4 regions of the Shewanella sp. S1-58-MNA-CIBAN-0166 genome follow, and region 2 is predicted to be linked to each of the others. Evidence: predicted binding sites of a transcription regulator. Region 2 holds the regulator's gene; each other region holds the start of a gene.

Region 1 (7,761 bases), on a different contig from region 2:
TTCATCCTTAGATGTGTGGCTAGGTTGAACGCTTTCAGGTAAATCACTGCTGTGTATAACATCCTCATTGGCGATAAGTGCCGATTGCTCAATAATATTTTTCAATTCGCGAATATTTCCCGGAAATGCATAACGACCCAAAAGAGTTAATGCATTGCTCGAAAACTTTTTATGTTTGTAATCAGAATATTTTATAAAGTGATTCACCAGCGTCGGAATGTCATCATAACGCTCACGTAACGACGGTAAGTAAATCGGAAATCCTGCAATGCGGTAATACAGGTCGCGCCTAAATTCACCTTTTTCTACTAAATCGAGTAAATTCTTATGGCTGGCACTGACTAGCCTAAAGTCAGAACGTTTCTGTTTTAATCCGCCGACGGCACGATAACACTGGGTTTCAAGTAACCTAAGTAACTTCACTTGCATGTTCATCGGTACATCGCCAATTTCATCAAAAAACACCGTTCCACCGTGCGCTATTTCAATCAAGCCTTTTTTGCTGCTTGTCGCCCCTGTAAATGCACCTTTTTCATAGCCAAATAATTCACTTTCGAACAGATTTTCACTTAGCCCAGTGCATTCAATCACCACAAACGGTTTATCATTTCGGTTGCTGGCCTGATGTACCGCTTTAGCAACTAACTCTTTGCCTGAACCGGTTTCACCTTGTAACAGAACCGCGATATTGGATTGAGAGGCTCGATTAATCCTGTTGAGCATCTGCTTAAATGGCGCCGATTGACCGATCATGGTGCCTTTTTTTGATTCTGTCGATGCGTAATCTATGGCATCTAAAATCTCTAGATACCCCAATACCATGCCACTATTATCTTTTATAGGTTTCATTAAAATGTCGCAGTAAGACTTACCTTGCACCGTGCTGTGAATATGCACGGCACTGGCAGCCCGGTTAGTACTCTGGCATTGTAATAACGGGCATTCCTCACCGTGTTTATCGCAAGGTTGGTCACTATTATGAGAGATTTGATGGCATTTACTTTGGCCTAAAATAACGTCGTCATCATAGGTTTCGATATAGGCTTGATTAACCGCATGGATCACATAATCGGGAGTAATAAAAATCGCCGGTTTATCAATAGCGTTTATCATAGATTGTACAACGGTGGTGTTATTCATTGATTACTCTCGCTTGCGATTCATATTAATCGGCCAACCTTTATAATGACATTAATAGCACGATAAATGTCATTACGATGTCATATTTGTCACTCAACAACCTAGCATGGGCATCCTGTCAATTTCAATAATGTTTAAGCTAATGATTTTAAGCGATTAAACCTAACTAGTGTGATATGGCACAAGCTTTGTATTGATTGTGTTATATCGCTTACGACCGAACGGTGCCCTAGCAGTAGTGAACCCATGTACGAAAATTATGCCCTGAAGTTAATGGGAATGACCCGACTTGAAGACGAGGATGACAAATAATGAAATTAACATCAAAGCACAAAAAAACGGTTTTAAATGCACGTAACATCAGTGCGTTATTAGTGATTGCTAGCATGAGCAGCCTTTGCCATGCCGAATCACTAACGCAACAGCAGGTGCTTGAACAACAGGCCAATCAACGCATTGCCGATTTTAGCCAAGCGTTAAAAGGTCAGTTACAAGCCGCAATTAAACAAGGTGGCTTAATCAATGCGGTGTCGGTGTGTAAATCGGTTGCACCTGCCATTGCCGCTGAAAACTCGAAAGAGGGCTGGACACTGACTCGAACCAGTTTACGTGTGCGTAATTCAGACAATACGCCAGATGAATGGGAGTTATCGCAATTACAACAATTTGAGCTGGTGAATGCCTCAGGACAACAACCTGCAGATAAGCCAATCGTGGCGAGTGAGTTTATCGTCAATGATGGCAACACTCAGTTTCGTTATATGAAGGCCATACCAGCGCAACAATTATGTTTAGGTTGCCATGGCAGTAATATTGAACCGGAAGTGAGTGCATTGCTGAGCAAAACCTATCCAGATGATAAAGCGGTTAACTTTGCCCTTGGTGATATTCGTGGCGTATTTTCACTGAAAAAGGATATCAAAAAACCTACTCCATCGGTTACTGCTAAGCCATAGCCGAAAGCAATAGTCAAAAGCCAAAGTCGAAAAAGTAATTAACAAACTACCACGGTAATAGGGCTTTATCATTAAGCCTTATTCTTCGGATTTTAAATCAAATAATGCTTATTAATTCGCTGTTTGTTGCGACTTAATCCGCAGTTTACATTGATGGTTTAATTTAACATCATGCTGTAGTGATTAACCCTCCTCAGTCATTGAATCAATGATGTTGAGAATATTACCAATATTAATCTGAGGCTTTATCTGACAAATACCAGTGTATTGTGTTGGGAGTTAATGTGTCATGAGTAGAATTCGAATCGATCCTTTTTATCATCAAGCTAGCCATACTCTTACGTATGTGGTGACCGATATTGCTACCCGTCAATGTGCGATTATTGATCCTGTTTTAGATTTTGACATGGCGTCTGGCACCATAAGCACGAGTTTTGCTGATAGCATCATTGAGCATATCGATGAACATGGATTTGAAGTTGAATGGATTTTAGAAACCCATGCCCACAGCGACCATATTTCTGCGGCCTGTTATATCAAGAAAAAACGTGGTGGAACAACCGGAATTGGCGAGCACATCACCAAAGTTCAACATACCTTTAAGCGATTACTGAATCTTGATGATAGTTTTAAATGTAATGGCGAACAATTTGAACAATTATTTGTGGATGAAGAACTCATTAAACTGGGTCATTTAGATATTCACATTATGCATACACCGGGTCATACACCAACCTGCGTCAGTTATCTCATTGAAGATGTTGTGTTTGTAGGCGACACCTTGTCAACGCCGGAGTTAGGTACCGTTAATACTGACTTCCCCAATAGCAGCGCAATAACCTTGTACCATTCAATTCAGCGAATATTGGCATTACCTAATTGCACTCGGGTGTTTGTTGGCCATGATCCACATGCACAGAAACGTACAGATAATGGGTTAGAAACATCGGTGATTGCCCAAAAACGCTATAACAGTGTGGTAGGGGGGAATGTCACCCTAGCAGAGTTTATTAAACGGCATCAACAACGCCATATTGGCCCTGACATACAGCAACTATTATTAGCCGCGATTCAAATGAATATTCGTGCGGGTAACATGCCATTAGCTGACGGTAAGGGTAACTACTACCTTAAAATACCGCTAAATCAGCTCTAAAAATGAATACACAATCAGCCATTAGCACCGTTAACAATTAATACCGTTAGCCATTAACCGCAGCCATCAGTAAATAATAAGCCATGAGCCACATAATGTTGGCTCATGTTTGCGTAATTTATATTTTATGAGGCACCAATGGAAAGCCATCTTGTTGCCATTGCATCATGCCACCAGCAACAGACAGAGGTTTGCTAAACCCCATATCCTGTAATGATGCTGCCGCCAGTGCAGAACGGCCACCAGTTCGACAAATAAGGTATATGTCTTTATCAGCTAGTTCATTTAACGCCAATACCCACTCGCAGTGATGACTCACTAAAGGATGCTCGTGTATTTTCATCTCTAATACTCCACGTGGAAAATTCACCGCACCTTCTATATGGCCCGTCGTAAACTCATCATGCTCACGAACATCGATGATGATCACATCAGGGTTAAGCATTGCCGTCAGTAATTCTTGGGTACTCACTTCAATAATGTGGGTTTTAATCTCACTTATGTATTCCTGGGCAGTTTTCATGTGTACCTCGTGATGTTAAATAATGGATTTAGTTAAAATGAATAGCGCCATTAGCACTAAAAACACGGCAAATATTTTTTGTAAAATCGCTTTGGGTAAATATTGATTTATCCATTGGCCGGCAATACTGCCGACAAGTCCGCCTGCAATCATGATGGCAATAATCGACCCATCGAACTCAAACCCTTTACTTGAAAGTAATGAGTAATATTTAGCAAAACCGACCAGTGAGTTCATTGAAATAATCAGTAAGCTGGTACCAATCGCCAACGACATTTCAATGCCGCCAAGTAACACCAGTGCAGGTACAATTAAGAAACCACCACCTACACCCACAAAACCGGTGACAACCCCAACCGCTAATCCTTGCGACAAGATTTTAGCGATATTTAGTTTGCCAGCTTGGTAGCGGCTAGATTGATTTCGCCACATCATCACCGCGCCAATGAGCATCAAAATGACAAACACAGTAAGTTGTATGTCACTGTTAAAGAAGCTGCTGAGCCATGCGCCTAAATAGGTGCCTACCATGCCAGGTAAACCAAATAAAAACACATGAGGCCAAGAGACTTTTTTATGCTTAATAAAGCCTATGCTGCTGATTAAACTGATAGCACCCACAATGCACAATGACGAAGCGATAGCTAATTGGGGTTGCATTCCAATAAGGTAAAGCAACACCGGAACAGTAAGGATTGATCCACCAGACCCTAATACACTCAGCACTAAACCAATTAATAATGCGCCAATGATTGCTTGTATCATCATGGTTACTCTTAAGTTTAAAGCTGGTTAATCGGGATTTTTAAATACACAGTGCCGTTGTCTTCAGCGTCTGGCATTTGACCTGCGCGAATATTGATTTGAATCGATGGCAATATCAGCCTAGGCATCGGCAATGTGGCGTCTCGTTGTTGACGAAGCGTCACAAAAGCAGATTTGGTAATAGTGTTATTAACATGGATATTGTGTTGTTTCTGTTGGATGACTTGAGTTTTAAATTGATGCCCGCGCCCCTCAGTAGGGTAGTCATGACACACGTAGATATCTGTTGTATCTGGGAGAGTAAATAATGCCTGAATGGAATCGTACAAAGTATTGGCATCCCCACCTGGGAAATCACATCTAGCGGTACCCACATCAGGCATAAAAATGGTGTCACCAACAAAGGCGGCTTGATCATTCACAATGTAAGCAAGATCAGCCGGAGTGTGACCCGGTGTGTGCATAACACGAATGGTCATATTACCGACTTGTAACAGCTCATTATGTTTAAATAGATGGTCAAATTGGCTGCCGTTAGGCAAAAAGCTAGCGTCTAGGTTAAATACCTTTTTAAAAGTCTGCTGGACTTTGGTGATGTGCTCGCCAATACCCATTTGGCCACCAATTTGGTCACGTAAATAACTGGCAGCAGATAAATGATCGGCATGAGCATGGGTTTCAAGTATCCATTTGACGGTTAACGCTTGGCGTTCAATCCAATGTAAAACTCGATTAGCATTTCGTGTGCCTGTTCGACCTGATTTATAATCAAAGTCTAAAACCGGGTCAATAATCACAGCAAACGATGTGGTATTATCAGCAACAACATAAGTGAATGTTTCACTGTCTTCATCTAAAAATTCATGGACACTAAAGGTTGAAATCATCACAAGCTCCTGTTAAATAGTGCACAGGGACTAAGCGTCCCAGTGCTTGCCACGGGTTAAAGCGACTTCTTACTAAAATACCAATCTACATAATCATAACCCTGGGATAATCGTGCTTTAGCGTCAGCAGTTGTTGCTGGTGGTGGCACAATAACGTCATCGCCAGGTTGCCAGTTTTCTGGGGTAGCAACGCCATTGGCATCACTGGTTTGCAGTGCTTTTACTAATCGAACAAATTCATCGATAGAACGACCATTACTCATTGGGTAATACACCATGGCACGCAACACACCTTCAGGATCGATAATAAAGGTTGCTCGAACGGCAGCTGTGTCACTCGCACCGGGTTGGATCATGCCGTAGGCTTTAGCCACTTCCATTGATAAGTCGGAAATAATCGGGAAGGTTATTTCAACGCCAAAGTTTTCTTCAATGTTACGTACCCAAGCGATATGGGAATGAACACTGTCGATGGATAAACCGAGTAACTCAGTATTAAGCTTGCCAAATTCTTCTGCACGTTGAGCAAACCCAATAAACTCAGTCGTACACACAGGGGTAAAATCCGCAGGATGGGAGAACAACACTAGCCACTTACCTTTATAGTCAGTAAGTGAGCGCATGCCATGTGTTGTCTTGGTATTAAAGGCCGGAGCGGGTCGGTTTAATTGCGGAAAAGAAACAATAGAATCAGTCATGTTATTACTCCAAAAAAATGGTTAAGTTAATGCAACTCTAATCTGTAAAGTAGATTGCAAACATACTTAGTAATAGCAATTGCTAGGCCAATATCGGTTAGATGATAATAAATAACGTAAATAAAAATAAGTATCTGATTTTATTAATTAAAAATTTAGATGTGATTAGTTGTTAGATAATTTTTATATTAGCCACACAATAAGTTGTGTTTAACTCGTGTCATAAATGGCACAAAAGACAAAAATGACCACGTTAATTGTCGCAATATCACAACCGATCAAGCGATACTGGTGTTAGCAGTAAGGTTTCTGAAGTGAGTAATTAACAAGTCTGTGCATAAAGCCGCATTATATGGATTAGAAATAGAGCTGATAGCGGAATAAACATTTATTTAACCGATAGCAATGTGAAGCGGGTCTTGATTATGCTTGTGAAGCCTATACCGTAATATCATTTAGGTTTATATTTTCGTAAACAAATACATGACTTATAAAGAGTAATTCGTAAATGGAATTGGCCAAGCTTTCACGTATCAGTATGAAACACTTGATCACTTTGCATGTGATGCTTGATACCCTCAGTGTCACAGCCTGTGCTGAACGGTTATGTCTAAGCCCATCGTCGGTGAGTAAAACCTTAAGTCAGCTAAGAGAAAGTTTGCATGATGAATTATTCTATCGTCATGGCAATTCACTCATCGCCACTGCATTAGCACGACGACTAGGCCCAAGTGTGAAGCAGATGATTAATGATATGAATCAGATCATGAACCAGGATGTGTTCAAGCCACAACATTATCAAGGTAGCTTTTCACTGGCGATGCGCGAAAGTACATTTGAGTTGTTAGCCGCCACATTAACGGCTCATATTCTCAACCTGGCGCCTAATATCCATATCGATATTTACAATAAAGACAACATCGGCTTTGACGGCTTAGTAAAGGGCTCGTTGGATTTTATTCTATTGCCACATGACTTAAGCCAACCAACCAATGTCGATGAAGACTTAGTCTGGGAAACCTTAATCAACGATGAAATGGTCTGCCTAATGAGTGCTAGCCATCCACTGGCGTCACAGCAGACTATTAGCCTTGATGACTACTTAAATTTCAGCCACATCGGCATAACAGATACTGATTTGAGCACACCATTTTTTGATATTTTACTGGCACAACAATCTAAAAAACGGGCGATACCGATTTCGGTACCTGACTTTGGCAGCGCAGCGTTAATGTGCCATCACAGTGAACTGCTATTTACCTGTTCGCGCCACTGGGCCTCAATAGCCAAGCAAGCCCAAGGATTACTGATTAAACCGTTACCGATCGATTATGGCAAAGTTGCTTATAGCCTTGTGTGGCATAGGCAAAGTATGAACGATCCTGCTCATCGTTGGCTGTATGAACAAATATTGCTGTGCAGTCGTTAAGCGCACCAATACGATTTTAAGTATTGATTAAATGGTACTTTATCAATGAATTGATTTGGTATTAAGTTGCAGCAAAGCCGTCCTAGCCATATGTTCAACCTCAGTTGCATATAGACGTTACTTAAAGAAGTTACCTATGGACGGTAAATATAGCGATTGGATATATAGAGATTAAATATACAGCGACGGCAAGACGATATTGGTTAC
Region 2 (7,761 bases):
GGGACTAACAAAGCAAATAAAAGATCCACGGGTTGCTTATCGATTGCATCAAAGGCAATGGCTTCTTCACATTTAATAAATATCGCGATAGGGTGATCGATGGTCGTTAATCTACCATGAGGTATCGCAATGCCATTTCCTATACCTGTGCTACCCATTTTCTCTCTCGCTAACAGGCTTTCAAAAACCTCTTGCGAAGACAGGGTTGGGTACTGGGCAGCGACTAAATTGCTGATGAGTTCCAGTACTTTTTTCTTACTGCCCGGTGTGGCACAGGTAGTGCATTCCGGCTGCAGAATGGTACAAAGTTCCATCGTTAGTGTTTTGTATTCTTCTCTTTGTGTTTAATTACCTGACGGTCGAGTTTATCGATCAGGGCGTCTATTGCAGCATACATATCAGTACTTTCTGACATTGCAAAAATTTCTGCGCCATTAATGTTGATTTTGGCTTCTGCTTTTTGTTGTAATTTTTCTACATTGAGCACAACGTGTACATTATGGATCTGATCGAAGTGTCGTTCAAGCTTTGAAAATTTACTGTGGATGTATTCACGTAAAGATTCTGTTATTTCGACATGACGTCCAGTCAGACTTATTTGCATAAAAAATCCTCCATTGCCTAGTAGGTTATAAACTCTTACGTTGGTTTGAGGGCGGGATCATCATTGCTTCACGGTATTTTGCTATCGTACGACGAGCAACGTTTATGCCCTGTTCTGCCAGAAGCTGAGCCATTTTACTGTCACTCAGTGGTTTTTTCTGGTTTTCTGCGGCAACCAGCTTTTTGATAAAAGCACGAATGGCCGTTGATGAGCATTCCCCGCCATCGTCAGTACTGACATGGCTAGAGAAGAAGTATTTTAGTTCAAATAATCCTCGAGGGGTGTGCATATATTTTTGTGTGGTGACTCGTGAAATGGTCGATTCATGCATTTCTACGGCTTCAGCGATATCATTGAGCACCATAGGCTTCATGGCTTCTTCGCCATATTCAAAAAAGCCTTGCTGAAATTGCACAATGCAATTTGCCACTTTAAGTAAAGTATCATTACGGCTTTCAATACTTTTAATAAACCATTTAGCCTCTTGCAGATGGCCTCGAATAAATTGACTATCCGACGGGTTTTTACTGCCTCTAGCCATGGCCGCGTATTGTTGATTAACACCAATTTTAGGCATGTTGTCTGGGTTTAACTCTACTACCCAACGGCCATTTTTCTTTAATACTGTGACATCGGGAATCACGTATTCATCATCCATGGGGGTAATTAATAAGCCCGGACGAGGATTGAGTGTCTGGATTAAAGTGATTGCGTCACGTAACTCATTTTCTTTTAGTTTTGTTTTACGCATCAATAATCTGAAATCACGGCCAGCAATTAACTCTAAATAGCCTTTAATTAACAAACGGGCATTATCGATATGGGGTGTGTCGTTAGAGTATTGCGCTAATTGAATAAATAGGCATTCACTTAAATCACGTGCAGCAACACCCACAGGGTCAAAGTGTTGAACGCGTTTTAATACCGCTTCAACCTCATCGAGTTCCACATTTTCATCACCCATGGCTTCGAGAATATCTTCGGTACTTTGGGTTAAATAACCGCGTTCATCAATGGCATCAATAATGGCGGTGGCAATGGCGAGATCGGTGTCTGAAAATGGAGTGAGATTTTTTTGCCATTCTAAGTGTTCGTACAAACCTTCGGTGGTTTCACCTTGAAAGGGCATGTCGTCATCGCGCATGCTTGCACTGCCCGAACCTGACATAGGTGAGGCTGTGTATACTTCATCCCATGTGGTATCCATGGCTAAATCATCCATGGTTTCTTTGGTCATGGATTCTGTTATGTCGACGGTGGAAGTGTCTTTTTCGACATTAACAATACTGTTGTCACTAAAGTCTGTATCCGCTTGGTCGCGGTTTTCTTTTAAGGAGTCTTTTGCTTCAGAAAACTCATCTTCTATTTCAAGCAATGGATTTGAATCTAATGCTTGTTGGATTTCCTGCTGTAGCTCCAATGACGATAATTGCAGTAAGCGAATGGCTTGCTGCAATTGTGGGGTCATGGTTAAGTGTTGACCCATTTTAAGTTGGAGTGACGCTTTCATTTACCGCTTATCCCTAGATGATTTTCCATAAAAATGACAATCTCGAACTGTAATGGATTGCCATAAACATCAATGACATTTAACGTTGTTTAGGTATCGTTCAATGAAATGAGTTAGCTAGACTAAAAGGCCAGTAAAGTAACTATAGCTTGAATTGTTCACCTAAGTACACAGCTCGAACTTGTTGATTACTTAATATCTCATCAGGTGTGCCTTCGGCAATTAAATTACCCTGGCTGACGATATAGGCTCGCTCACAAACGTCTAGCGTTTCACGTACGTTATGGTCGGTAATTAATACCCCTAAACCGCGATTTTTAAGTTGTTGGATGATTTTTTTAATGTCGATGACCGAAATAGGATCAACACCAGCAAAGGGCTCATCAAGCAAAATAAATTTTGGATTAGCAGCTAAAGCGCGCGCAATTTCAACTCGACGACGTTCGCCACCCGATAACGACATACCTTGGCTGTCGCGTATGTGAGTAATGTGGAACTCTTCGAGTAGATGCTCAAGTTGCTCAATACGTTGGTCTGTGCTGAGCTCCTTGCGAGTTTGTAGTACGGCCATTATGTTGTCGTAAACGGTAAGCTTGCGGAAAATACTGGCTTCTTGTGGTAAGTAACCTATACCTTTGCGGGCGCGCAAATGCATTGGATCGGCAGTAAGGTCGTCATCGTCAATCAATATTCGGCCTTTATCGCTTTTTACTAAGCCGACAACCATATAAAAGGTGGTGGTTTTGCCTGCACCATTGGGGCCTAAAAGACCGACAATTTGGCCTGTTTTAACCGTTAAACTCACATCTTTAACAACTTGACGAGCTTTATAGCTTTTAGCTAGATTTTCAGCGGTTAAGGTAATTTGGGTCATGGTTTGATCTGCTTGTTAACAGGAATTTCAGGGAGTTTTTGCTTTGGCGCCGACTCGTCTTGGAAATTCTCTGGTTGAATGATGGTGATTACCCGATCTTGCCCTGTACCAGTACTTTCGGCAATCAGCTCTTGAGCACTGATGTTGTACTTGATTTTATTACCGGTAACCTGGCTACCTGATTGATCAAGTTTGGCGTTGCCAGTCAATGTGAGTGTAGTGGTGGCAAGGTCATAGCTAATTTCGTTAGCACTTGCGGTACCAATTTTACCGTCATCTAATTCTTGTGAAAATGTAGCCGGGGTGCCAGTAGCAATTAATCTCTTACTGGTGGTGTTTTCAGGGGTAAACGCCCGTAACTGATCTGCATTGATATTAATCGTGCCTTGGACAATCGTTACCGGACCATTAAAAACAATTTGATTATTCTTAATGTCGGCAGACTGACTGACTGAAGCGATTTTCAATTCTTGTTTCAGATCCCCTTGTTTCGCTATGGCAGGCAAACTCAATATACAAAGTATGCTACTTAATAACATAACATTGGCGCGAGTGTGGAGACGATTAATGTGGCTCATATGTTCCTTCTACCTGGCTTAGTAGCGATAATTTTTGCGAATTCAAGTCAGCATGTAGGCCTAAACCTTGAATAATAAACCCTTTACCTTTGATGTACACCATCTCTTGTGAGGATCCTATCATAGTGGTTAAATCCACCGTAATAGCTTGGGTACTCAGTGACTGCAGGGGTTCTTCTATATCAATGGCATCAATAATAACATTATTTTCTAATGTGACTTTGCTGGTATTTTTATTCAATTGCCCACGGTCTGCACTTAATTGCCATTGTGCTTTACCGTTTTCAGGGTAAATGAGGTAAATAGGTTTGGTAAAGTGAGTGATGTCACTTGAGGCGTAATGCTCCATGTGTTCGGCGCTGACTCGACTTTCGACGAAACCTAGTTGATTGAATTCTGTAGTGCGTAGGTTATCTGCAACAAAATCTGGGCGCTCAATACCGCGTATTTGTACCGCATCCATTTCACTGCGTTTTACTTGTGCTTGCCAGTACAATATAAAAGCAAGCCCAAAAAAAGCAATAATACCTAGCGTGACTCTACTCATATACTCATACCATGAGCACTGGCAAATTTATCTTGGCTTAATAGTAATAAATCGGTGAGTTCACGCAGTGCGCCGTGGCCACCATTGAGGGTGGTTGTCATATGGCACTGTTGTTTGACAAACGGATGACCATCACCGACACAAACGGCTAGTCCTACGGCTTTCATTACTGGTAGGTCTACCATGTCATCGCCAATGTAAGCCACTTCATCAGCAGTCACATTATAGAGCGACAATAATTGCTCAAAAGGCTCAAATTTATTATCAATACCTTGATAAATATGTGTTACACCTAATGCCGTCATGCGGTTTTCAACAATCTTGGATTTACGTCCTGTTATCACGGCAACATGGATACCACTGGTAAGCAAAGAACGCACACCATAACCGTCACGAGTGTGGAACGCTTTGAGTTCTTCACCTGCATTACTGAGGTAAATACGTCCATCTGAAAATACTCCATCGACATCACAGATTAACAGTTTGATTTTTTGAGCTCGTTGCCAAATATCATTGCTGACAGGGCCGTAAAATCCTTGGTGAAACGAGGTTGATTCTGACATGATTAAATGACTCCAGCTTTAACCATATCGAGCATGTTTAATGCTCCGATCGGTTGATGTTTTTCATTAACGACAATCAGTCCGTTGATGCTCTTTTCATCCATGATTTGCAGTGCTTGTGCGGCTAAAATCCCCGCAGGGCAGGTCACACAATTTTCGGTCATAACCTGGGCAATAGGAGTGATTCGAAGATTCACGTCTGCATCGATAACCCGGCGTAAATCACCATCGGTAAAAATGCCCACAAGTTTATTGGCATGGTCGACTACTGCCGTCATGCCAAGGCCCTTTTTAGATATTTCATAAAGTGCCTCAGTAATACAAATATCATCATTGACGATCGGTAAATCATCGTCTTTATGCATGACATCGTCGACTTTTAGAAGTAATTTTCTTCCAAGAGAGCCACCAGGGTGTGATAAGGCAAAGTCATCACGAGTAAAACCTTTTGCTTGTAATAAAGCAATGGCTAATGCATCGCCCATAGCAAGTGTTGCAGTGGTGCTGGAAGTGGGTGCTAATCCTAATGGACATGCTTCTTCTTGCACTTGAATGCATAAATGGATTTTGGATAAACGCGCCATATTGGAGTCTGGTTTACCGGTCACCGCAATCACTGGTACACCCATACGTTGGATAACAGGCATTAATGTCAGTATTTCGCTTGATTCACCAGAGTTGGAAATGGCGAGTACAATGTCATTTTTGGCTAATGCGCCCAAATCACCATGACTGGCTTCACCAGGGTGAACAAAAAATGCCGGTGTGCCGGTGCTGGCAAAGGTTGCGGATATTTTGTTACCAATATGACCTGATTTGCCCATCCCCATGACAATCACTTTACCTTTACACTGCATGATCAATTGACATGCTTGGTCAAACTCAACCGAGTCTACATATTGATATAAATTATCTAAGGCAGCTTTTTCTATATCAATGACTTTACGACCCCATTGTCGAAATTGAGTGTGATTTACCATACGACTCTCTCTGTTAGCTTAATACTTTACCTTCATGCTCCAATCTAATGCGACTGAAAGACAACAATTTGGTACGCAATAAAGGTGATTAATAATAGTGCGCCATGCCAGCGAGTAAGTTGTTGCTTAGCGCCACTGGATAATACTAAAACGGCTAATGCTGCACTGGTGCCTAATACCATATAGAAGTCTCTTCCACTGGCTGAAGCATCTATTTCACCAGGGGAGATCAATCCTGGTAGTGCCAGTACCGCAAGAATGTTAAACAAGTTAGACCCAACAATGTTACCAATGACAAGGTCGTGTTCTTTTTTTAATACTCCAGCAATACAGGCCGCTAATTCTGGTAGGCTGGTTCCTACTGCGATAATGGTTAAGCCAATCACCAGATCTGACAACCCATAAAACGTTGCAATACCTACAGCGCCATCGACCATCCAACTTGCTGATAGGGGGAGCAATATAATACCGACAACCAGCCAAATGATAGCATGAAAGGTTGGCACATTTTTAGGGATCTCAGATTCAAGTTTATCATCTAAGCTGTCTGGGGTTTTGTCATGAGTAGCTTGCCAAATGAAATATCCCATCAACAACAAAAGTAATGCAATAAGCATGATACCTTCTGTTTGTGTCAACACATTATCATGCAAGGTGTAACCGGCAAATACCGTAGCAGCAAGCATGATAGGTATTTCGCGTTTTAAGGTCTTCGAATCTAAGCTAATGGCACCTAGTAAGGCTGTTAATCCTAAAATTAAGGTAATGTTAGCAATGTTTGAGCCCAATACGTTACCAATGGCGGTATCACGCATGCCATCCATTGATGCGGTGGCCGCAACAAACATTTCAGGTGCAGAGCTACCCATAGCAACAATGGTGAGTCCAATTAACATCGGAGGTAAGCCTAAGTTGCGGGCAAATGCCGCCGCTCCATAGACAAATCTATCCGCACTCCAAACTAAAACAGCAAGGCCAACAACTAACATTAGGATATTAACTAGCATGTGATTCCGATAGTAGTATTTAATTAACGACTATTTTCGCTGGATTTTTATCAAATTGAAAGCATTGCACAGTAATTGCTCCGGTAATGAAGCGTGTTGATATGGATATAGTTGTCGCTTAATCGACAATTACAGTACAATTTGCGCTTCAACTTAAAGCAAGGAAGGCTGTTATCTCCTCAACGCCAATGTCTGATATGAGCAAATCAAGTAATAAACCTTTGGTCGAAGTTAACCATTTAGCGTTTAGCCATGGTTCACATGTGATTTATGAAGATATTTCTTTGTCGATTCCCAAAGGTAAAGTAACCGCTATCATGGGTCCCAGCGGTATCGGTAAAACCACCCTATTAAAATTGATTGGCGGACAGTTAACCCCCAACAGTGGGCAAGTTTTATTCGATGGCCATGATATACATAAGCTTAAACGCAAAGATCTGTTTGAATTGCGTAAGCGCATGAGTATGCTATTTCAAAGTGGTGCAATGTTTACCGACCTTAATGTTTTCGATAATGTCGCGTTTGCATTAAGAGAGCATTCTGGATTACCTGAAGAGATTATCCGCTCCATTGTATTGATGAAGCTGCAAGCTGTCGGACTTCGCGGTGCCGCGTATATGATGCCTAATGAGTTATCTGGTGGTATGCAGCGTCGAGCCGCATTGGCGCGAGCGATTGCACTTGAACCTGAGATGGTGCTGTACGATGAGCCCTTTGCCGGACAAGATCCTATTTCAATGGGCATGCTAGTAAAACTTATTCGTGAGTTGTCGGATTCATTAAAACTCACTTCAGTAGTGGTTTCTCATGATGTAGATGAAGTATTAGGTATTGCAGATTATGTCTATGTGATAGCCGATAAAAAAGTCATTGCACATGGAACACCAGAGCAATTACGTCAATCTGACAATCCACAACTGGTCCAGTTTATCAAAGGCGCGCCAGATGGCCCTGTGCCATTCCATTATCCTGCAGAGGATTATCAAGAGGAGCTACTTCGTGGGCGTAATTGATTATATTGCCGACACCGGCAAATATGCACTGAGATTGGTGCAGGGTTATGGTCGAGCGGGCATCATGTTATGGCGCGCGATTGCG
Region 3 (7,761 bases), on a different contig from region 2:
TGCCAATCGTCAAAAAAGATAAACGCCCATAAATGAGTGAAGGCTATTGAGCTAACGCTGGAATGACTTAAATTGGAAAAGTGCTCCACATCCAAAAATCTAGGTCAACAGTCGTCTACATCAGAAACGATCTACGTTGAACCCGACAGTTTCAATCCGATAATGCCAATAACAATTAACAGTAGACTCACTAATCGAATCAATGTGACTGACTCATTAAACAATACCATTCCTAGTATTGCAGTCCCTACCATTCCCACTCCAACCCAAATAGCATAAGCCGTTCCAACGGGCAACGATTTCATCGCAATGCCCAGTAGCCCAACGCTAATCAACATGGCGACAATAGTACCGACGCTTGGCCATAAACGAGTAAAACCTTCGCTATATTTAAGTCCTATCGCCCATACAATTTCAAATAATCCCGCTACCACCAAAATAAACCAAGACATACACACCTCTGTGTTACGGGGCCGTCCCCGGATGAAATAGAGAGGTAAGGTCGTCCTCACGTCACATAAACAGATATCGGTATCACAAAAACAACCTAAGCCATTATCTTGTGATTAGGGCATTCACTGAGTAGGTTGCGATCTACTATTGGTACATTTTACCCTGATGCATCAACCAACCATTAAGGTGGCGGCCATTAGGATCGTCATGAGTCCAATGCACTACGCCGCCTTTGTTATTCCATTCATACACACCGTAAAATTGTATCTCATCACCGACCGATATCGCATCAATCCGTGGCGCCAAATCAATATTATGTGCAATTAATACGGTGAACGAAGAAGATATTTTAACAATTAATCTTTGATGTCTAGCACCTTTATTGTCATCTGGTAGCAGTTTAACCACGGTTCCCAGACCTTGTACCTGAACATTTTCCTGCTGGCGCTCAAATGCTTGCTGAATGAGTGCATTGTTATTTTGGGCTACAGAATATTGCACTGTGGAGTTAGATTTGAGTGCGGTGGTTGGTGTATCGGTGAATGATTCAGCCACACTATATTGCGGTAAAACGAACCATTGATATGACGAAAAAATTATAACGAGTAACGCGAGCCATTTTTTCATGTGTTGTGCTTTCCTTAGCCTAATTAACAAGATAGTTAAACAGATATTATACGATAACAACCCAAAAGGAACACAAGATAATGATGATGACGAGTATACAGGATGACTACAAATCTTTAGATTACAAATTGATTATGCAGGCAGTGAATTTTATCTAATCCAGTCTAATTTAGCACCGTTAGAGACCACGGATTAGCAGCAATTTTAGGCTCTACATAAGATAGTAGCAGGAATAGTTAACTGACTTGGTTGAGCTTAGGAGGGTAAATAGATTTCAAAACTGGACACAAAAACGCAATGTAAAAAAGATTAAAGCGAGTATCAATTGATACTCGCTTTTTTCACTAGCTTGCCAAATTAGAACTTAGCGTTTGCCCAAAGCCACACTTTATCAGTATCAACTTTACCGGCTCCAGCATCGCCTGCTGAATAAGCGGCGTATTTAACACCTACGGTATAATTTTTATCAATTGGTAAACTGAATACGGCGTCAATTTCGTCGCCTAAATCGTTTACCGTAGCGCTAGATTCGTCAGCTTCAAAATCATGGTAAACCAACGCCCAATTACCACCAACAATACTACCACCAATAGACACATAGGTATCGGCTAGCCCTTGGGCTGGCGTCCCTAAAAATTGATCAGACCAACCATTAAATGCGTGTAAAGTGGCAAGCGGTGTTGCAAAACCATATTCACCATTATCAGACCCAAGCAGCTCGTATCCTAACTTGACGGTCAGCCCGCTAAAACCTACGCCAACTTCGCCCAATAAATAATCAGCAGAATAAGATGTAGTTGCGGTATCGGCATCTTGTGTGGCGTATTCTACCGTATAAAGTAGTTTGATTTTGTCGATATCTTTAGCACCAGCAAAGCGCACGCCATAGGTGTCAACGCCGTTATCAAGGTTGGTATCTTCCTCAAGCAGATAGCCGTAAGCACTTAGCTTACCCAAGCCTAAATTATATGATGCATTGATGATGTGATCTTTTGAATCTATGTCTTTTATTTCTGCAAAAATACGGTTGCGCTTGTAGATATAGCCATAGTCAACGCTAAAGTCATTCATTGCATATTGCATAGTAACGGCATCGAATGTTTGGCGATCTTGACGCCAGCCAACATGGCCGATAAAACGTTGGTTATCGATAGCAATAACTTGACGCCCAGCTTTAGCAGTAAAACCATTACGCTTGTATTGTAAGAAAGCCTGGTCTAATTCAGTTGTTTCAGGGTCTGCAATCACAGAGTAATCAGCATTGTTGCCAATCGCGTCATTATAATCATTAACCCCTGCTAAGCTGCGTGAATCCTCAAACTCAACTAAAGCTGTTAAGCCGTAATATTCAGCGGTAGCAAAGGTTAAACGAGTCCGAAGTGTCAATGCATCAGCATCTTTTAACGCATTGTCTTGATCGACAGATTCATAACGCAAATTCAAATCTACATTTGCTGTTCCCTGAGTCACTGCATCAGCGATTGATGTGACTTTAACATCCGCTGCAGAAGCATTTCCCATAGCCAGTAATAGTGAACAACTAAGTACCGATAAGGCACATTTTTTTGTAAAGGCAGAATTTAGGCAAGCCTTATCCGCAACTTGACTCGCAAGCAGTTTTTTATTCATCTTACATCCCAAATAGTTATTTTAAGTTAAGTTATCAACACGCTGTAAAGCGTAACAGTGCGACTAGCAAACTAACTGTTGCTTACTTTAACGGCTTCATTAATTGGTGTCTGTGATTTATCTTGCATTTTAAATACTTGTTTTGTTGCTGACAGTGATTCTATCTTGCGTTGTTTTTCATACAGGAATTTAAGTACCTCAGAACGCAGTCGGTTGTACTCAGTATCTTGAGCTAACGCTAGGCGGTTTCTTGGCCTTTGAAGGTCGACTGTTAAAATTTCACCCACTGTGGCTTCTGGACCATTGGTCATCATGACAATTTTGTCAGACAACAACACCGCTTCGTCTACATCGTGGGTAATCATAATCACGGTATTATTTAACTGACTTTGGATCTCCATTAACGAGTCCTGCATGTGTCCTCGTGTTAACGCATCTAATGCTCCAAATGGCTCATCCATCAGCAACACTTCCGGTTGCATAGCAAGCGCCCTTGCAATACCGACTCGTTGTTTCATTCCACCAGAAATCTCTCCTGGACGTTTATGCATAGCATGATCCATCTGCACTAATTGCAGGTTATGTTCAATCCACTGTTTCATTTCTGTTTTGCTCATCTTGCCAGCAAACACTTGTTTTACAGCAAGCTCAACGTTTTGATAGGCACTTAACCAAGGGAGTAACGAATGATTTTGAAATACCACCGCCCGTTCAGGTCCTGGCGCTTTAACTTCAGTACTTTTTAAAATGACCCCACCAGAGCTGGCTTGGTATAAACCTGCAACAATATTCAGTACGGTCGATTTGCCACAACCAGAGTGACCAATCAAAGAGATAAACTCGCCTTTATTTATCTTCAAATTCACGTCTTTAAGCGCTGTAAAAGATCCTTTAGGCGTGGGAAAAACCATATCAACGCCGCTAATCTCTAAAAATGTGCTCATGTTGTTACCCTCATTGATCCCAAGATACCCAATGCTGTAAGGCCAGAATGCCTCGGTCTAATAAAAAGCCAATAAAGCCAATCACAACCACCGCGGCCATAATTCGCGCTAATGAATCAGAACTACCATTTTGAAATTCATCCCAAACAAATTTTCCAAGCCCCGGATTTTGCGCCAGCATTTCCGCGGCAATCAATACCATCCACGCGACCCCTAGGGATAAGCGCATACCGGTAAAAATCATTGGGATAGATGCTGGTAAGACGATTTTTTGCACATGGGTTATTGCCGATAACCGCAATACTTTGCTGACATTGATTAGGTCGCTGTCGATACTCGTCACGCCGATTGTAGTGTTGATAATCATTGGCCAAACACTGCACAAGGTGACAGTGAGCATGGAGTTAATAAATGATTTAGACACTAGCGGATCCGGCGAGACATACAGCGCACTGACCACCATGGTAACTAAAGGCAACCAAGCGAGTGGCGATACGGGTTTAAAAATTTGAATAATGGGGTTAATTGCTGCCTGCAAACTGCGACTTAACCCCATCCAAATCCCCAATGGAATAGCAATAATGGCCGCTAAGATAAAACCACTCATGACGGTAATTAGACTAGTGACAATTTGATCCCAAAAAGTTTCTTTACCTGTGTAAGCACGTACTTTGGCGACATAACTTGGATCGTTAGCAACACGCGCCTCATTTCGTGTTTCTTGACGTTGATAAAAAGCCTCGGCCTTTTCGCGCTCAGTTATATGCTCCTGATACAAATTGTCAAATTGCGACACGACAGCAACCGGTCCCGGAAACTTACCCAGAGAGGTTTCAATACTATTAGCTGTCACCGCCCACAGAGCTAAAAATATCGCAATGCCGATAAACGGTAATAGTATCGCCCTACTTAACTCGGCTATTTTCAGCATAACAACTGCCATGTTGCCTCGTTCAATTAAGCGATTTTGTGCAATAGAATAAAGACTGTTCATCCAAGACTCCTTAACGGGTTGTTACAGCTTGTCGCCTTGCTTTAATCCAATTACAAATGAATTAATGTAAGCATTAGGCTTGCTGCCGTCATAAACTAAGTTATCAATAAAGTGAGTTTGCGGTGCTTTGAAACCGGTTTCTTTACTGAAATCTGGAAAGTCAACTGCGGGGATGAGCTTATCGTCGATGAGTGATTGCGCGGCTTTAGCATAAATATCTGGACGATAGACTTTTGCGGCGATGTCTTTATACCAATCGTCAGATTTATCTTGTTCAATTTGGCCCCAACGGCGCATTTGAGTTAAATACCAAATCGCATCTGAGTAATATGGATAAGTTGCGTGATGCCTAAAAAATACATTGAAGTCTGGAACCGCGCGCTTATCGCCTTTTTCATATTCGAACGTACCCGTCATACTATTAGCAATCACCTCATAGTCAGCACCAACATAATTAGATTGAGACAGTATTTTTACCGCTTCTGGGCGGTTAGCATTGTTATTGTCGTCTAACCATTTAGCGGCGCGGATCAACGCACGAGTAAGGCGTATAGTGGTATTTGGATATTTTTCGGCAAACTCGGCTGTAATACCAAACACTTTTTCCGGATTATCTTTCCAAATTTCATAATCGGTCACCACAGGTACACCAATGCCTTTAAACACAGCTTGCTGATTCCAGGGCTCACCAACGCAATAGCCATTAATTGTGCCCGCTTCCAGTGTCGAGGGCATTTGTGGGGGCGGAGTTACCGACAGCAAAGCTTGTGCATCAATCTGCCCTGATGTATCTCCTTTATGAGGTGCGTAAAACCCAGGATGAATCCCACCAGCGGCTAACCAGTAACGCAATTCATAGTTATGTGTAGAAACCGGAAACACCATACCCATATTAAATGGCTTACCAGCCGCTTTAAATTCTTCTACTACGGGCTTTAGTGCATCAGCTTTAATGGGATGAACGGGAAAACCGTCTGCCTGTTTAGCAATGTGCGGCTTCATTTTGGCCCAAACGTCGTTTGATACCGTAATTGCGTTACCATTTAAATCCATCGAAAATGGGGTAATAATGTGCGCTTTAGTACCGTAACCAATTGTTGCAGCAATTGGTTGACCCGCTAACATGTGGGCCCCATCTAATCGACCATCAATCACACCATCGAGTAACACTTTCCAATTTGCCTGCGCTTCAATCGTGACGTATAAACCTTCTTCTTCGAAATAACCTTTTTCATAAGCAACCGCAATAGGTGCCATATCAGTTAATTTGATAAAACCAAACCTGAGCTCTTCTTTTTCAGGAAAGCCCACTTCGGCACTTACAGTGTTGATACACAAACTTGCCCCAATACTGACCCCCAGTAATAAAGACTTAATCTGCTGAGTTAACGATATTTTCCAGTTCATATTATTTCCCCGTTATGAAAATTGACAATAAAAAAAGGCGCTTCGGATATCCATTTAGGAATATCTCGATAGCGCCTTTGCTAAAATTGAATTTATTAAATATTATTTATCAGTCAGTTAGTTGTAAAACTGATAACCTGTACTGTCTAAAAAGACTGGATATGGCTCATCAAATATACAACCTTTGCTATCCATTTTTCATGCCAAAACATTAACAGGTTGATTTTAAATAACTTTAATTTTAACAATTAAGTAACGTAATGCTACTACAGTGCAATAAAGCAGTTTAAGTGCACCAATATGCATCAAAAGAGGTATAAGTAATTTTGTACCAGTAGATAAAAACAAAAAAGCCAACGCAAAGGCATTGGCTTTTGAATCATCGGGTAAGTTTTAGCCTAGTACTGCCAGCAAAACACCTGCAGCAACAGCACTGCCTAGCACACCTGCTACGTTAGGTCCCATAGCATGCATGAGTAAGAAGTTTTGGTTGTTAGCCTCTAAACCTACCTTATTCACTACTCGTGCAGCCATTGGCACAGCAGAAACGCCTGCTGCACCGATAAGTGGGTTAATTTTTCCGCCAGAGAGCTTACTCATTAATTTAGCCATCAATACCCCAGAAGCAGTACCAATACTAAACGCAACCGCGCCAAGGATTAAAATACCTAGCGTTTCGATACGCAGAAATTGATCTGCTGATAGCTTAGACCCAACAGCAAGACCTAAAAAGATAGTCACTATGTTGATTAACTCGTTTTGCGCCGTTTTCGATAAACGATCCACTACGCCCGATTCGCGCATTAAATTGCCCAAACAGAACATGCCAATTAATGGGGTTGCTGCAGGTAAAAATAAAATGGTTAACCCTAGCACCATCAGTGGAAAGATAATTTTCTCTTTCTTACTGACTTCACGCAATTGTTCCATTTTAATTTCACGTTCGGCTTTAGTGGTTAGCAGTTTCATGATCGGCGGCTGAATTAATGGCACTAACGCCATGTATGAGTATGCAGCAACAGCAATAGCACCTAACAATTCAGGCGCTAGTTTAGACGCTAAGAAAATTGCCGTTGGACCATCTGCTCCACCAATAATGGCAATAGCTGCAGCATCTTGCATACTAAACTCAAACCCAGGTACCCAATTTAAGGCAATAGCACCAAGTAAAGTGGCAAAAATCCCAAATTGCGCCGCTGCCCCTAACAATAGTGTTTTAGGGTTAGCAATTAGCGCACCAAAATCAGTTAATGCACCCACCCCCATGAAGATGAGCAATGGGAATACCCCAGTCTCAATCCCGACATGGTAAGCGTAATACAGTAAGCCACCTTCATCGGTAAAACCTGCATTAGGAATGTTGGCTAATATGGCGCCAAATCCGATAGGTAATAACAATAACGGTTCAAATCCTTTAATTATCGCTAGAAATAACAATAAACAACCAACAGCCATCATTAGCAGTTGGCCACCAGTAAAGTTAGCGACACCCGTTTCAGCCCAAAAAGCCAATAATCCTTCCATTTCGACCTCTTATGCTAATGACAACAATGTTGAACCTACAGTTACACTGTCACCCTGCTTAACCGCTAACTGAGTTACAACACCATCTTGTTGAGCACGAATTTCGGTTTCCATTTTCATCGCCTCCAGGATAATGATCACTTCACCGGTTTTAACCGCTTGACCATTACTGACTAACACTTT
Region 4 (7,761 bases), on a different contig from region 2:
GGCGGTGGTATTCAAACGCACTGACTGCGCAGACATACCTGAACCAGAAACATTAAAAATATTAAATAAACTCATAATTAATCACCTCGCAATGCTTTACGCATGCCACTAAATTTTCCCTCAAGAAAGCCTAATGACATTTGATATTCGAGCGCATTTTGCATAAATGCTGCTTGCTCTTTCTGCGTATCGACAGTATTACCATCGCCAGTATCAGCTTGATTTGGCATACGATATTGAACATGCTGTTGACTTAACGCCGTTAAATCAAAATGTTTCTCTGTGGTTTGGCTCATACTCAAGCCTTTCTGATGCGAGCTTGCCGCTTGCATAGCAGAAGCAAAATTGACATCTTGAGCTTTATAATGAGGAGTATTGGCATTGGCGATATTACTTGAAATCACTTCTGCTCTTTGAGCTCGAATGCCCAAAGAGTATTGGTGAACACCTAATGCATTATCGAAATTAATCGCCATAAAATTGCCTCCATCAGCTAACTGGTAGAAATAAAGCAAAGGTTATGCCAACAATTTAATTTATGAGGGAATAAAAGATAAAAACAAACATGCCGACGAATGCCGGCATGATAAATAGATTAAGCTATTATATTATCTAGGTTTTCTTTTGATAATAAATTCCAGGATTACAGCGAACCATATTAAATTCTTCGGTTAATCCCGCAAGAGATTCTGACGCACCCAAAAATAAAATACCTTTAGGATTAAGTGCGGCAGCAAATTGCCGCAAAATTTTAGCCTTTGCCTCAGGAGCAAAGTAAATCAACACATTGCGGCAAAAAATAATATCGTATTTACCTAATAGGCTATAACTTTCAAGTAGATTATGGGCTCTAAAGTTAACTAATCGCTTCACATTATCTTTAACTTTCATGTTACCCGAAGGTAAAGCATCAAAAAACTGACGTTTACGTTCTTCAGACAAACCACGAGCAAGTGCTAAACCATCATATTCAGCATTTTTACAACGATCTAGCATAGAAGGTGATAAATCTGTTGCCTGAATTGTCGCGCCTCCTGGTAAAGCACCAGGTTTACGTTGTTGATATTCCAACACCGTCATGGCCAACGAATAAGGTTCTTGACCTGAAGAGCACGCAGCCGACCAAATTTTTAATGGTCTGCCAAGCTTACTGTATTCAGGCAATAGAGTATTGTGCAGTAATTCAAATGGATAACGGTCTCGAAACCATAACGTTTCATTGGTGGTCATCGCATCTATCACTTCAGCGCGCAGTTGCCGTTCTATCGGTTTCATCGACTTTTTAACTACCTCAGACAAAGAAGGCAAATTATGCTTCCCCATCAAAGGTGCTAAACGGCTGCGGACTAAATATTGTTTGTTCTCACCTAACACAATACCGCTATGCTGTTCTAAAAACAGCCTAAATTGATTGTACTCTGCTTCAGCAAGTGATTTATCTGTCACATTATCTTCCTAATAGGTAAGCCTATGAACTCAACCTCCAATATTTTGCAATATTTTGCAATAATAAAAGGTTTATAAACTTAAATGTTTGTTAACCGCTGCGGCTAATTCATCGGGATTAAACTTAGCAATAAAGTCGTTAGCCCCTACTTTTTGTACCATCGCTTGGTTAAATACACCACTTAATGATGTGTGCAATACTACTTTGATATTCTTTAATTTTGGATCATTACGAATTTCAGCCGTTAAGGTATAACCATCCATTTCAGGCATTTCAATATCAGAAATGATTAACGGAATTTCAACTGAAACATCATCCATTTCTGCGGCAATACTTTTCAGTTTTTCCAGCGCCTCTCTACCATCTTTAGCGGTATCGATTTGCAGATTTAATGACTCTAACGAACGAATAATTTGTTTGCGTGCTACAGCAGAATCATCAATAACCATAATATGATAATGCTGTTCTCTATCAATAGTTAATGCTTCATTGAGCTCTTTACTGATAGACGTCTTAACCGGTGAAATTTCATCAAGAATTTTTTCAACATCTAAAATCTCTACCAACTCACCTTCAATCTCTGTCACCGCAGTTAAATAAGAAGAGCGGCCAGAACCTTGCGGTGGAGGCATAATGGCTTCCCAATTCATGTTGATAATACGTTCAACTGAACTGACTAAAAAGCCTTGAATACTTCGGTTATATTCAGAAATGATAATAAAGCAATTTTCTGTTGATGTCAGTGGGCGTCCACCCGTTGCGGCACTTAAATCGATAACGGAAATGGTTGAGCCACGAATATGAGCAACACCTTTAACAAAACGGTTTAATTTAGGCAACGTAGTCAGTGGTGGGCATTGCAACACCTCTTTCACTTTAAACACGTTAATGCCAAACCGTTGACGGCCGCTAAGCCTAAACAATAGCAGCTCGAGTCTGTTTTGCCCGACAAGTTGGGTACGTTTATTTACTGAATCTAAAATGCTCGACATAACAAGGCCTTGTAGTTAACTGTCACCCAAAAGGATAAAAATTGTTCTTTGAAATTATAGTAAACCTTGGTTTAGCATAATACGGTTAGTACATATTTTACTGATGGTCACTCAATTTGAGTCTAAACCATCACCAATCTAACAAATACATCTCAATTTAATGAATCAAAAAGTGGGCATGCAACTTGCTTTAATTTTGTATAAATTAGCTCGCACTGTGAACTGACACTTTTTTGACGAAGGGATAATGTTATTCTTATGTCCCCTAGCCCATTTATTTTAGCTTATTGTGTATGCAGAGATTACTCGCATATTTTTCGTTTTTCAAAGTATAGGTGCATTCTGGCAAAACAAGCTAGTATCTTCATTATGAAAGTATTTTTTTTATGTTTTTTGTGTTCAATAACATTTTCTTTGCCTGCAATTGCTAGCGAAGAAATTATCACACCTTCACTATCGACCATTTATGCGTTAGCTAAAGAGGCGGTAGCCAAAAAAATTGATGCTGACTCAAAAGCTAAAGTGCAAATAACCCCACAAAACCTTGAGGGCAGAATCAGTCCACCAGCCTGTTACCCACCGATTAATGTCGAACTTGCCAGTGAAAGGGCTATTAGTCGAAATAACATGGTAAAACTCAGTTGTAATAGCCCAGACTATGACTATCCATGGCAAATGTATCTCTCTGTTCGAGTCGAAATCCAATACCCTGTTGTGGTAGCTAACCAACTATTGTCCCCAGACCAAATTATTGGCGAACATCATTTACAAGTCATGTATGTTGACCAATATAGCTTAAAAGGTCAGTTTTTTTCCGACACCACGACATTAATCGGCTCGCGGGTGAAACGTCGGGTAGCTAAAGACTCTCCAGTATTAAGTAATAACCTGTGCTTTGTTTGCAAAGGTGACACTGTTTCTATTTATGCTAAAACCACTAATGTAGAAATAAAAACCCTTGGAGAAGCACTGCGTGATGGCAATATCGATGAGGTTATCAGAGTAAAAAACAGTAACACTAGCAAACAATTCGATGCGGTTGTAATTGGCGTTGGCGAAGTTGAAGTAAGAATGTAAAATAGCGTTAAAGTTTTTTCCTGGGGTGCCGATAGCCTGATTGGAAAACCTGATTCATTACGCTGGAGCCTCCCATGGCAATTGATATTAAGCATAACACTGCTACCAATACACAAATGCGCACTGCACGTGACACGCAGTCTGCTACGCAATCTACAACTACTGCAGCCCCAAAATCAGCTGCACCGGTTAAAACAGATTCCGTTAGCATTACCTCTCAAGCTCAACAGCTTCAGAGCGCGCAAACAAAAATGGCATCGTTACCAGAAGTAGACCAAAAAAAGGTCGCTGAAATTAAGCAAGCAATCTCTGAGGGACGATATAAAGTCGATCCAGAAAAGCTTGCAGCGAATATTGCCAGCTTTGAAGCAGAGCTAGGCGGTTTATCGTTTGACAGAGAGTAACCGTTAAACGTTACTCTTTAACTTGTTTTAACGACACACAGATAATAGGTGCAAACTTGCACCATAGATAAGTGTTAGTTAAAAAAACCTAAGAGTAATTTATGACAGAGTTAAACCAGCCATTACACAAGCAAGCAAGCGAAGATCAACGCAAAGAGCTACACCAACTGCTTGATAGTCAAAATCAGACATTAACGCAGCTGAAATCGCTTATTGTTGAAGAGAAAGCGGCATTATCCAAACAAGATGCCGACAAACTGCTGGCGCTTTCCAAAGATAAAACCCAGTGCTTATTCAATATGAAAGCCACTGACGAAAAACTGGCAAGCCACCCACAGCACAATCTGCTCACCACCGATACTGAACTGGCACAACAGGTCTCACGAGCTAAAGCTATTCTCGCCGAGTGCAAAGACATCAACAGTCAGAATGCCAGCTTGATTGAGCTCAATATCGCCAGCCTCAATCGATTTGCCCAGGCATTACAAGCCAGCCGCAATGCCTCAAGCTTGACCTACAATGACAAAGGTAAAACTTCTACCATTTCAACACTGGGCAATGACTTTTCAGCCTGATAAAGCCTTGAGGCTATAAAACTTAGCAACAGCCTAGAGCGCTGCGCTGCTAGGACGCTTCGCAGCTAGAGACTATAAAATCTTAGCGACAGCCTAGAGCGCTACGCTGCTAGGACGCTTCGCAGCTAGAGACTATAAAATCTTAGCAGCGAAGCTGTCCCTAGAAGCACAGCGACCCTAGCAGGACGTAGTCCGCCCTAGAACCTAGCAGGACGTAGTCCGCCCTAGAACCTAGCAGGACGTAGTCCGCCCTAGAACCTAGTAGTCTGCCCTAGAAACTAGCAGGTGATTTATTGAGCTAGCATAGCTTGGCGTAAACTTTGTTGTACCGGAGTTTCACCTAACCAAATCTTAAGTAAAGCCTGACGAAATGCCTCTCCAGCAATATCTCCCTGAGCATTACCATTTTTGATACTGCTCACACCCTTGCCTTTTTGGGTGACAAAAGTAAATTGATCACCGTCGACAATTTCATCTGCAAATAATTGGGTAAAATGTTCAATATCTTTGGCAATTGAGTGTGTGTCATTGTCGGTAGCAGCTTCAAAACCTTCAGTAATGGCATCACGCATTTTGTTTGAAGTGATCATCCCAGAAGTAATCGTTAGCTGGATCACCGCTATCGGCTGAGTAAGCACATCTTCTAGAGTGTGCACTTTTGTCGGCAGATATAAACTACCCACATATAAATCCATAAAAAACTTACTGCGTACACCAGCGCCATTCAATATCAATGGCTGCTCTGCTACTGTAATTTGCTCTGCTACATCAACATCTGCAATCATGCTAGCTTGCGCCAACAACGGCATCATTAACGATAAGCTCAATCCAATTGAAGCTAATAATTTCATATAAACTCTCTAAAAAACTGCAATATCAACGACTACACCATCAGCCGTTTAACCAACAACCGCAACTCAAGTCGGGTAATTTAACCGCGAACGCCTAATTTATATTGGCCATTCTGTAGAAACATCAATGCTTGCTTGTGCTTTGGCGAGATTAAAATTGGACCATCATCAAAAAATAAAAAGCACTTCCAATTACGCACAAACACATCCCAGCGAGTTTCAACAATTTGGTATTTTTCATAGCAAAAGTACACCACCGCATCATCAGGCCATTGAATATGCGCAATAATTGCTTCGGGCATCGCATTATCATTAGAATCCCATGCCGACTGCCAATGCTCCGTTGCCGCCCAAGCATCTTGCTTTATTGGCCAATCACCTTTTTCAAACAGCTCTGCACGACTGCTCTTATTGCTTATCCACTTATCCCACACTTCCATGGCACTTTTATCGGTCAATGGCTTAATCAAGGCCTTATCATCATCTGATACAGGCAAATCTTTATGGTTAAAAATCCACTTACGCTTATAAAGATCAAACGGAATATATGAATGTGACAAACAACTGCTCCTAGCAACAAAAAATGAAGCGCAATTATAGCGCTAAAGCCGATCAGACTGCGATAGCGGAAGCATAAATGATGTGGAGATTTGTCAAAATATTAATACTGAAGATAAAAAGATTAATTGAAGAAAAGTCTGAATCTAGGAAAGAAACGACTAAATGAAAATGAGGGTAAAAAGAATAGTAGCAAGAATTAACATAAATTATATGGTCTCCCCACAGGGACTCGAACCCCGATCGGCCGCTTAGGAGGCGGCTGCTCTATCCTGTTGAGCTATAGAGAGACCCTGTGATTATACTGAGTTTATAATCGAATTAAACCTTTTATATTTAATTGCTTGATTAATAACCAACTAATTCTTAATTGCCTTACTCTTATCGATCAGCACTTAGCACTTAGCACTTAGCACTTAGCACTTAGCACTTAGCACTTAAGTCTGAACAATTAGCTTCTAGTAACCAATCATTAGTTCTTAATCGCAATATCATTTACTTGAATATTGTCTGCACTGTCGATGCCGTCAAATATTGCGGTTGAGCTGTCTTCGGTAACTTGTTCGATAACCACATTGGCACGGCTTTTTGTGGCGATGGCACGCATGGAATTAAATCTGTCTGGGATATTTTTTTGTAATACGATTTGGAACTTATCACCCATTTTAACGCCATTTTTACGACCTAAATTGATGATAATACGATCCCCTTGCCTGGCGACAATTTGGCCTAGTAATGGACGACAGTTTAACTGCTTATCCAGCGACATCACGCTTTGCTGTAAAATATCGCTGATCGCCTGACCATAAGATGATCGCCAAAAGCGCTGGTTAGCAGGTGAGACGATTTCTTGTCTTTCAAATTCCCAAGGCGCTGAGGTGGCGAATGATTCTGACCACACCACTTCACCGCTGATCCCGTGATAAAGGGTTAATTTAAATATAAACTGTCTTAACGGATCATCTTCGACAAAGCCCATATAACTACTTTGAGCAGGTTCGGTCGAAATATCAATGATTTCAGGTTGCAGCAGATATTGGCTGTCGGTGATTTCGCCTAACCAACTGGGAATACGGTATCCTTTAAAGTTGACCAGTTGATTGGTGTTATCAATTTTTTCATCGGCATGTAGTCGTGCAAAACTGTATCGCGACTGCGCATTGATAGCTTTACCTAATTGCTCGGTGATTCGCTCTTCAAAGTGAGCTAATTGGCCATAACGCAACTGTTCGCGTTCTTGTAAATAGGCTTGTGGCAACATAATCGCGGCCTTGAGAGACTGGCTTTTACATTGAGCGTTAGGTTCTTGTTCGCTGAGTTCAAGCTGTAACACCACGGTAATGGTGTGTTGGCTGATCATTTCACTCATTAATTCAACGTTATTGGCCGATCCCATCCGCTGAATTTGAAAGGTATCTTGAGTAAGCCGACCTTGGTTGACTTGTTGTTCGCTGGAAAAGTTAACCCCGGCTTTTAAACTGGCGTAATTTAATGCCTGGCTTATGGCGTCTTCACGGGCTTTATCTATATCGCCATTAACGATTTTAGCCTTACCAGTCACTTCAATTTGTTCAGCCAATACCGACGACGTTACACACAATGCACTCACGCATAGCATTGCTATTACGCCAAGGTGATTAAAGGTTTTTGTTCGGATAACAGGGCTGTGTCGGATCAACATACAATGTCCTAATGTCAAAAAATCGTCTATTTTGCACAATTGTGTAAATTCAGCTTACTCTATTTTAATCAAAGCAAAAATTGTGCCGACTCACTATATTAGTGGTTATTTTCGATGTTGCACTATTACAGTAAAGCTTTTAACGCATTTGCCGATATAAAGACACCAATAAAAAA

The links. Region 2 encodes sigma-54, which starts transcription at its own class of promoters, with help from an activator protein. Its sites were predicted from a motif close to GTTGGCACGNNNNTNGNNT; they were not measured.
Region 1: the regulator sigma-54 is predicted to act here: its motif matches at 1,316-1,334, upstream of AAEY99_RS16205 (Tll0287-like domain-containing protein).
Region 3: the regulator sigma-54 is predicted to act here: its motif matches at 6,244-6,262, upstream of AAEY99_RS19230 (CmpA/NrtA family ABC transporter substrate-binding protein).
Region 4: the regulator sigma-54 is predicted to act here: its motif matches at 2,612-2,630, upstream of flgA (flagellar basal body P-ring formation chaperone FlgA).

Annotation. Positions count from the first base shown of each region.
Region 1 covers NZ_JBEOPN010000028.1:49,643-57,403, reverse strand. Annotated here, with positions in the region: gene AAEY99_RS16210 (sigma-54 interaction domain-containing protein) at 1-1,140, opposite strand, end outside; gene AAEY99_RS16205 (Tll0287-like domain-containing protein) at 1,452-2,096, shown strand; gene AAEY99_RS16200 (MBL fold metallo-hydrolase) at 2,386-3,252, shown strand; gene AAEY99_RS16195 (rhodanese-like domain-containing protein) at 3,371-3,775, opposite strand; gene AAEY99_RS16190 (sulfite exporter TauE/SafE family protein) at 3,791-4,543, opposite strand; gene AAEY99_RS16185 (MBL fold metallo-hydrolase) at 4,558-5,427, opposite strand; gene AAEY99_RS16180 (peroxiredoxin) at 5,484-6,125, opposite strand; gene AAEY99_RS16175 (LysR family transcriptional regulator) at 6,634-7,554, shown strand; gene AAEY99_RS16170 (YjjW family glycine radical enzyme activase) at 7,726-7,761, opposite strand, start outside.
Region 2 covers NZ_JBEOPN010000029.1:52,934-60,694, reverse strand. Annotated here, with positions in the region: gene ptsN (PTS IIA-like nitrogen regulatory protein PtsN) at 1-314, opposite strand, end outside; gene hpf (ribosome hibernation promoting factor) at 317-604, opposite strand; gene AAEY99_RS16555 (RNA polymerase factor sigma-54) at 630-2,114, opposite strand; gene lptB (LPS export ABC transporter ATP-binding protein) at 2,257-2,988, opposite strand; gene lptA (lipopolysaccharide transport periplasmic protein LptA) at 2,985-3,566, opposite strand; gene lptC (LPS export ABC transporter periplasmic protein LptC) at 3,553-4,113, opposite strand; gene kdsC (3-deoxy-manno-octulosonate-8-phosphatase KdsC) at 4,110-4,676, opposite strand; gene AAEY99_RS16530 (KpsF/GutQ family sugar-phosphate isomerase) at 4,679-5,656, opposite strand; gene AAEY99_RS16525 (calcium/sodium antiporter) at 5,701-6,663, opposite strand; gene AAEY99_RS16520 (ATP-binding cassette domain-containing protein) at 6,852-7,676, shown strand; gene mlaE (lipid asymmetry maintenance ABC transporter permease subunit MlaE) at 7,663-7,761, shown strand, end outside.
Region 3 covers NZ_JBEOPN010000041.1:32,146-39,906, forward strand. Annotated here, with positions in the region: gene sugE (quaternary ammonium compound efflux SMR transporter SugE) at 132-452, opposite strand; gene AAEY99_RS19210 (DUF3465 domain-containing protein) at 598-1,080, opposite strand; gene AAEY99_RS19215 (alginate export family protein) at 1,438-2,601, opposite strand; gene AAEY99_RS19220 (ABC transporter ATP-binding protein) at 2,781-3,653, opposite strand; gene AAEY99_RS19225 (ABC transporter permease) at 3,664-4,596, opposite strand; gene AAEY99_RS19230 (CmpA/NrtA family ABC transporter substrate-binding protein) at 4,669-6,054, opposite strand; gene AAEY99_RS19235 (sodium ion-translocating decarboxylase subunit beta) at 6,448-7,578, opposite strand; gene oadA (sodium-extruding oxaloacetate decarboxylase subunit alpha) at 7,588-7,761, opposite strand, start outside.
Region 4 covers NZ_JBEOPN010000018.1:11,033-18,793, forward strand. Annotated here, with positions in the region: gene flgC (flagellar basal body rod protein FlgC) at 1-75, opposite strand, end outside; gene flgB (flagellar basal body rod protein FlgB) at 78-476, opposite strand; gene AAEY99_RS12160 (CheR family methyltransferase) at 613-1,446, opposite strand; gene AAEY99_RS12165 (chemotaxis protein CheV) at 1,519-2,439, opposite strand; gene flgA (flagellar basal body P-ring formation chaperone FlgA) at 2,809-3,516, shown strand; gene flgM (flagellar biosynthesis anti-sigma factor FlgM) at 3,591-3,920, shown strand; gene AAEY99_RS12180 (flagella synthesis protein FlgN) at 4,022-4,495, shown strand; gene AAEY99_RS12185 (chalcone isomerase family protein) at 4,786-5,346, opposite strand; gene AAEY99_RS12190 (DUF2947 domain-containing protein) at 5,427-5,906, opposite strand; tRNA gene AAEY99_RS12195 (tRNA-Arg) at 6,119-6,194, opposite strand; gene AAEY99_RS12200 (flagellar assembly protein FlgT) at 6,377-7,585, opposite strand.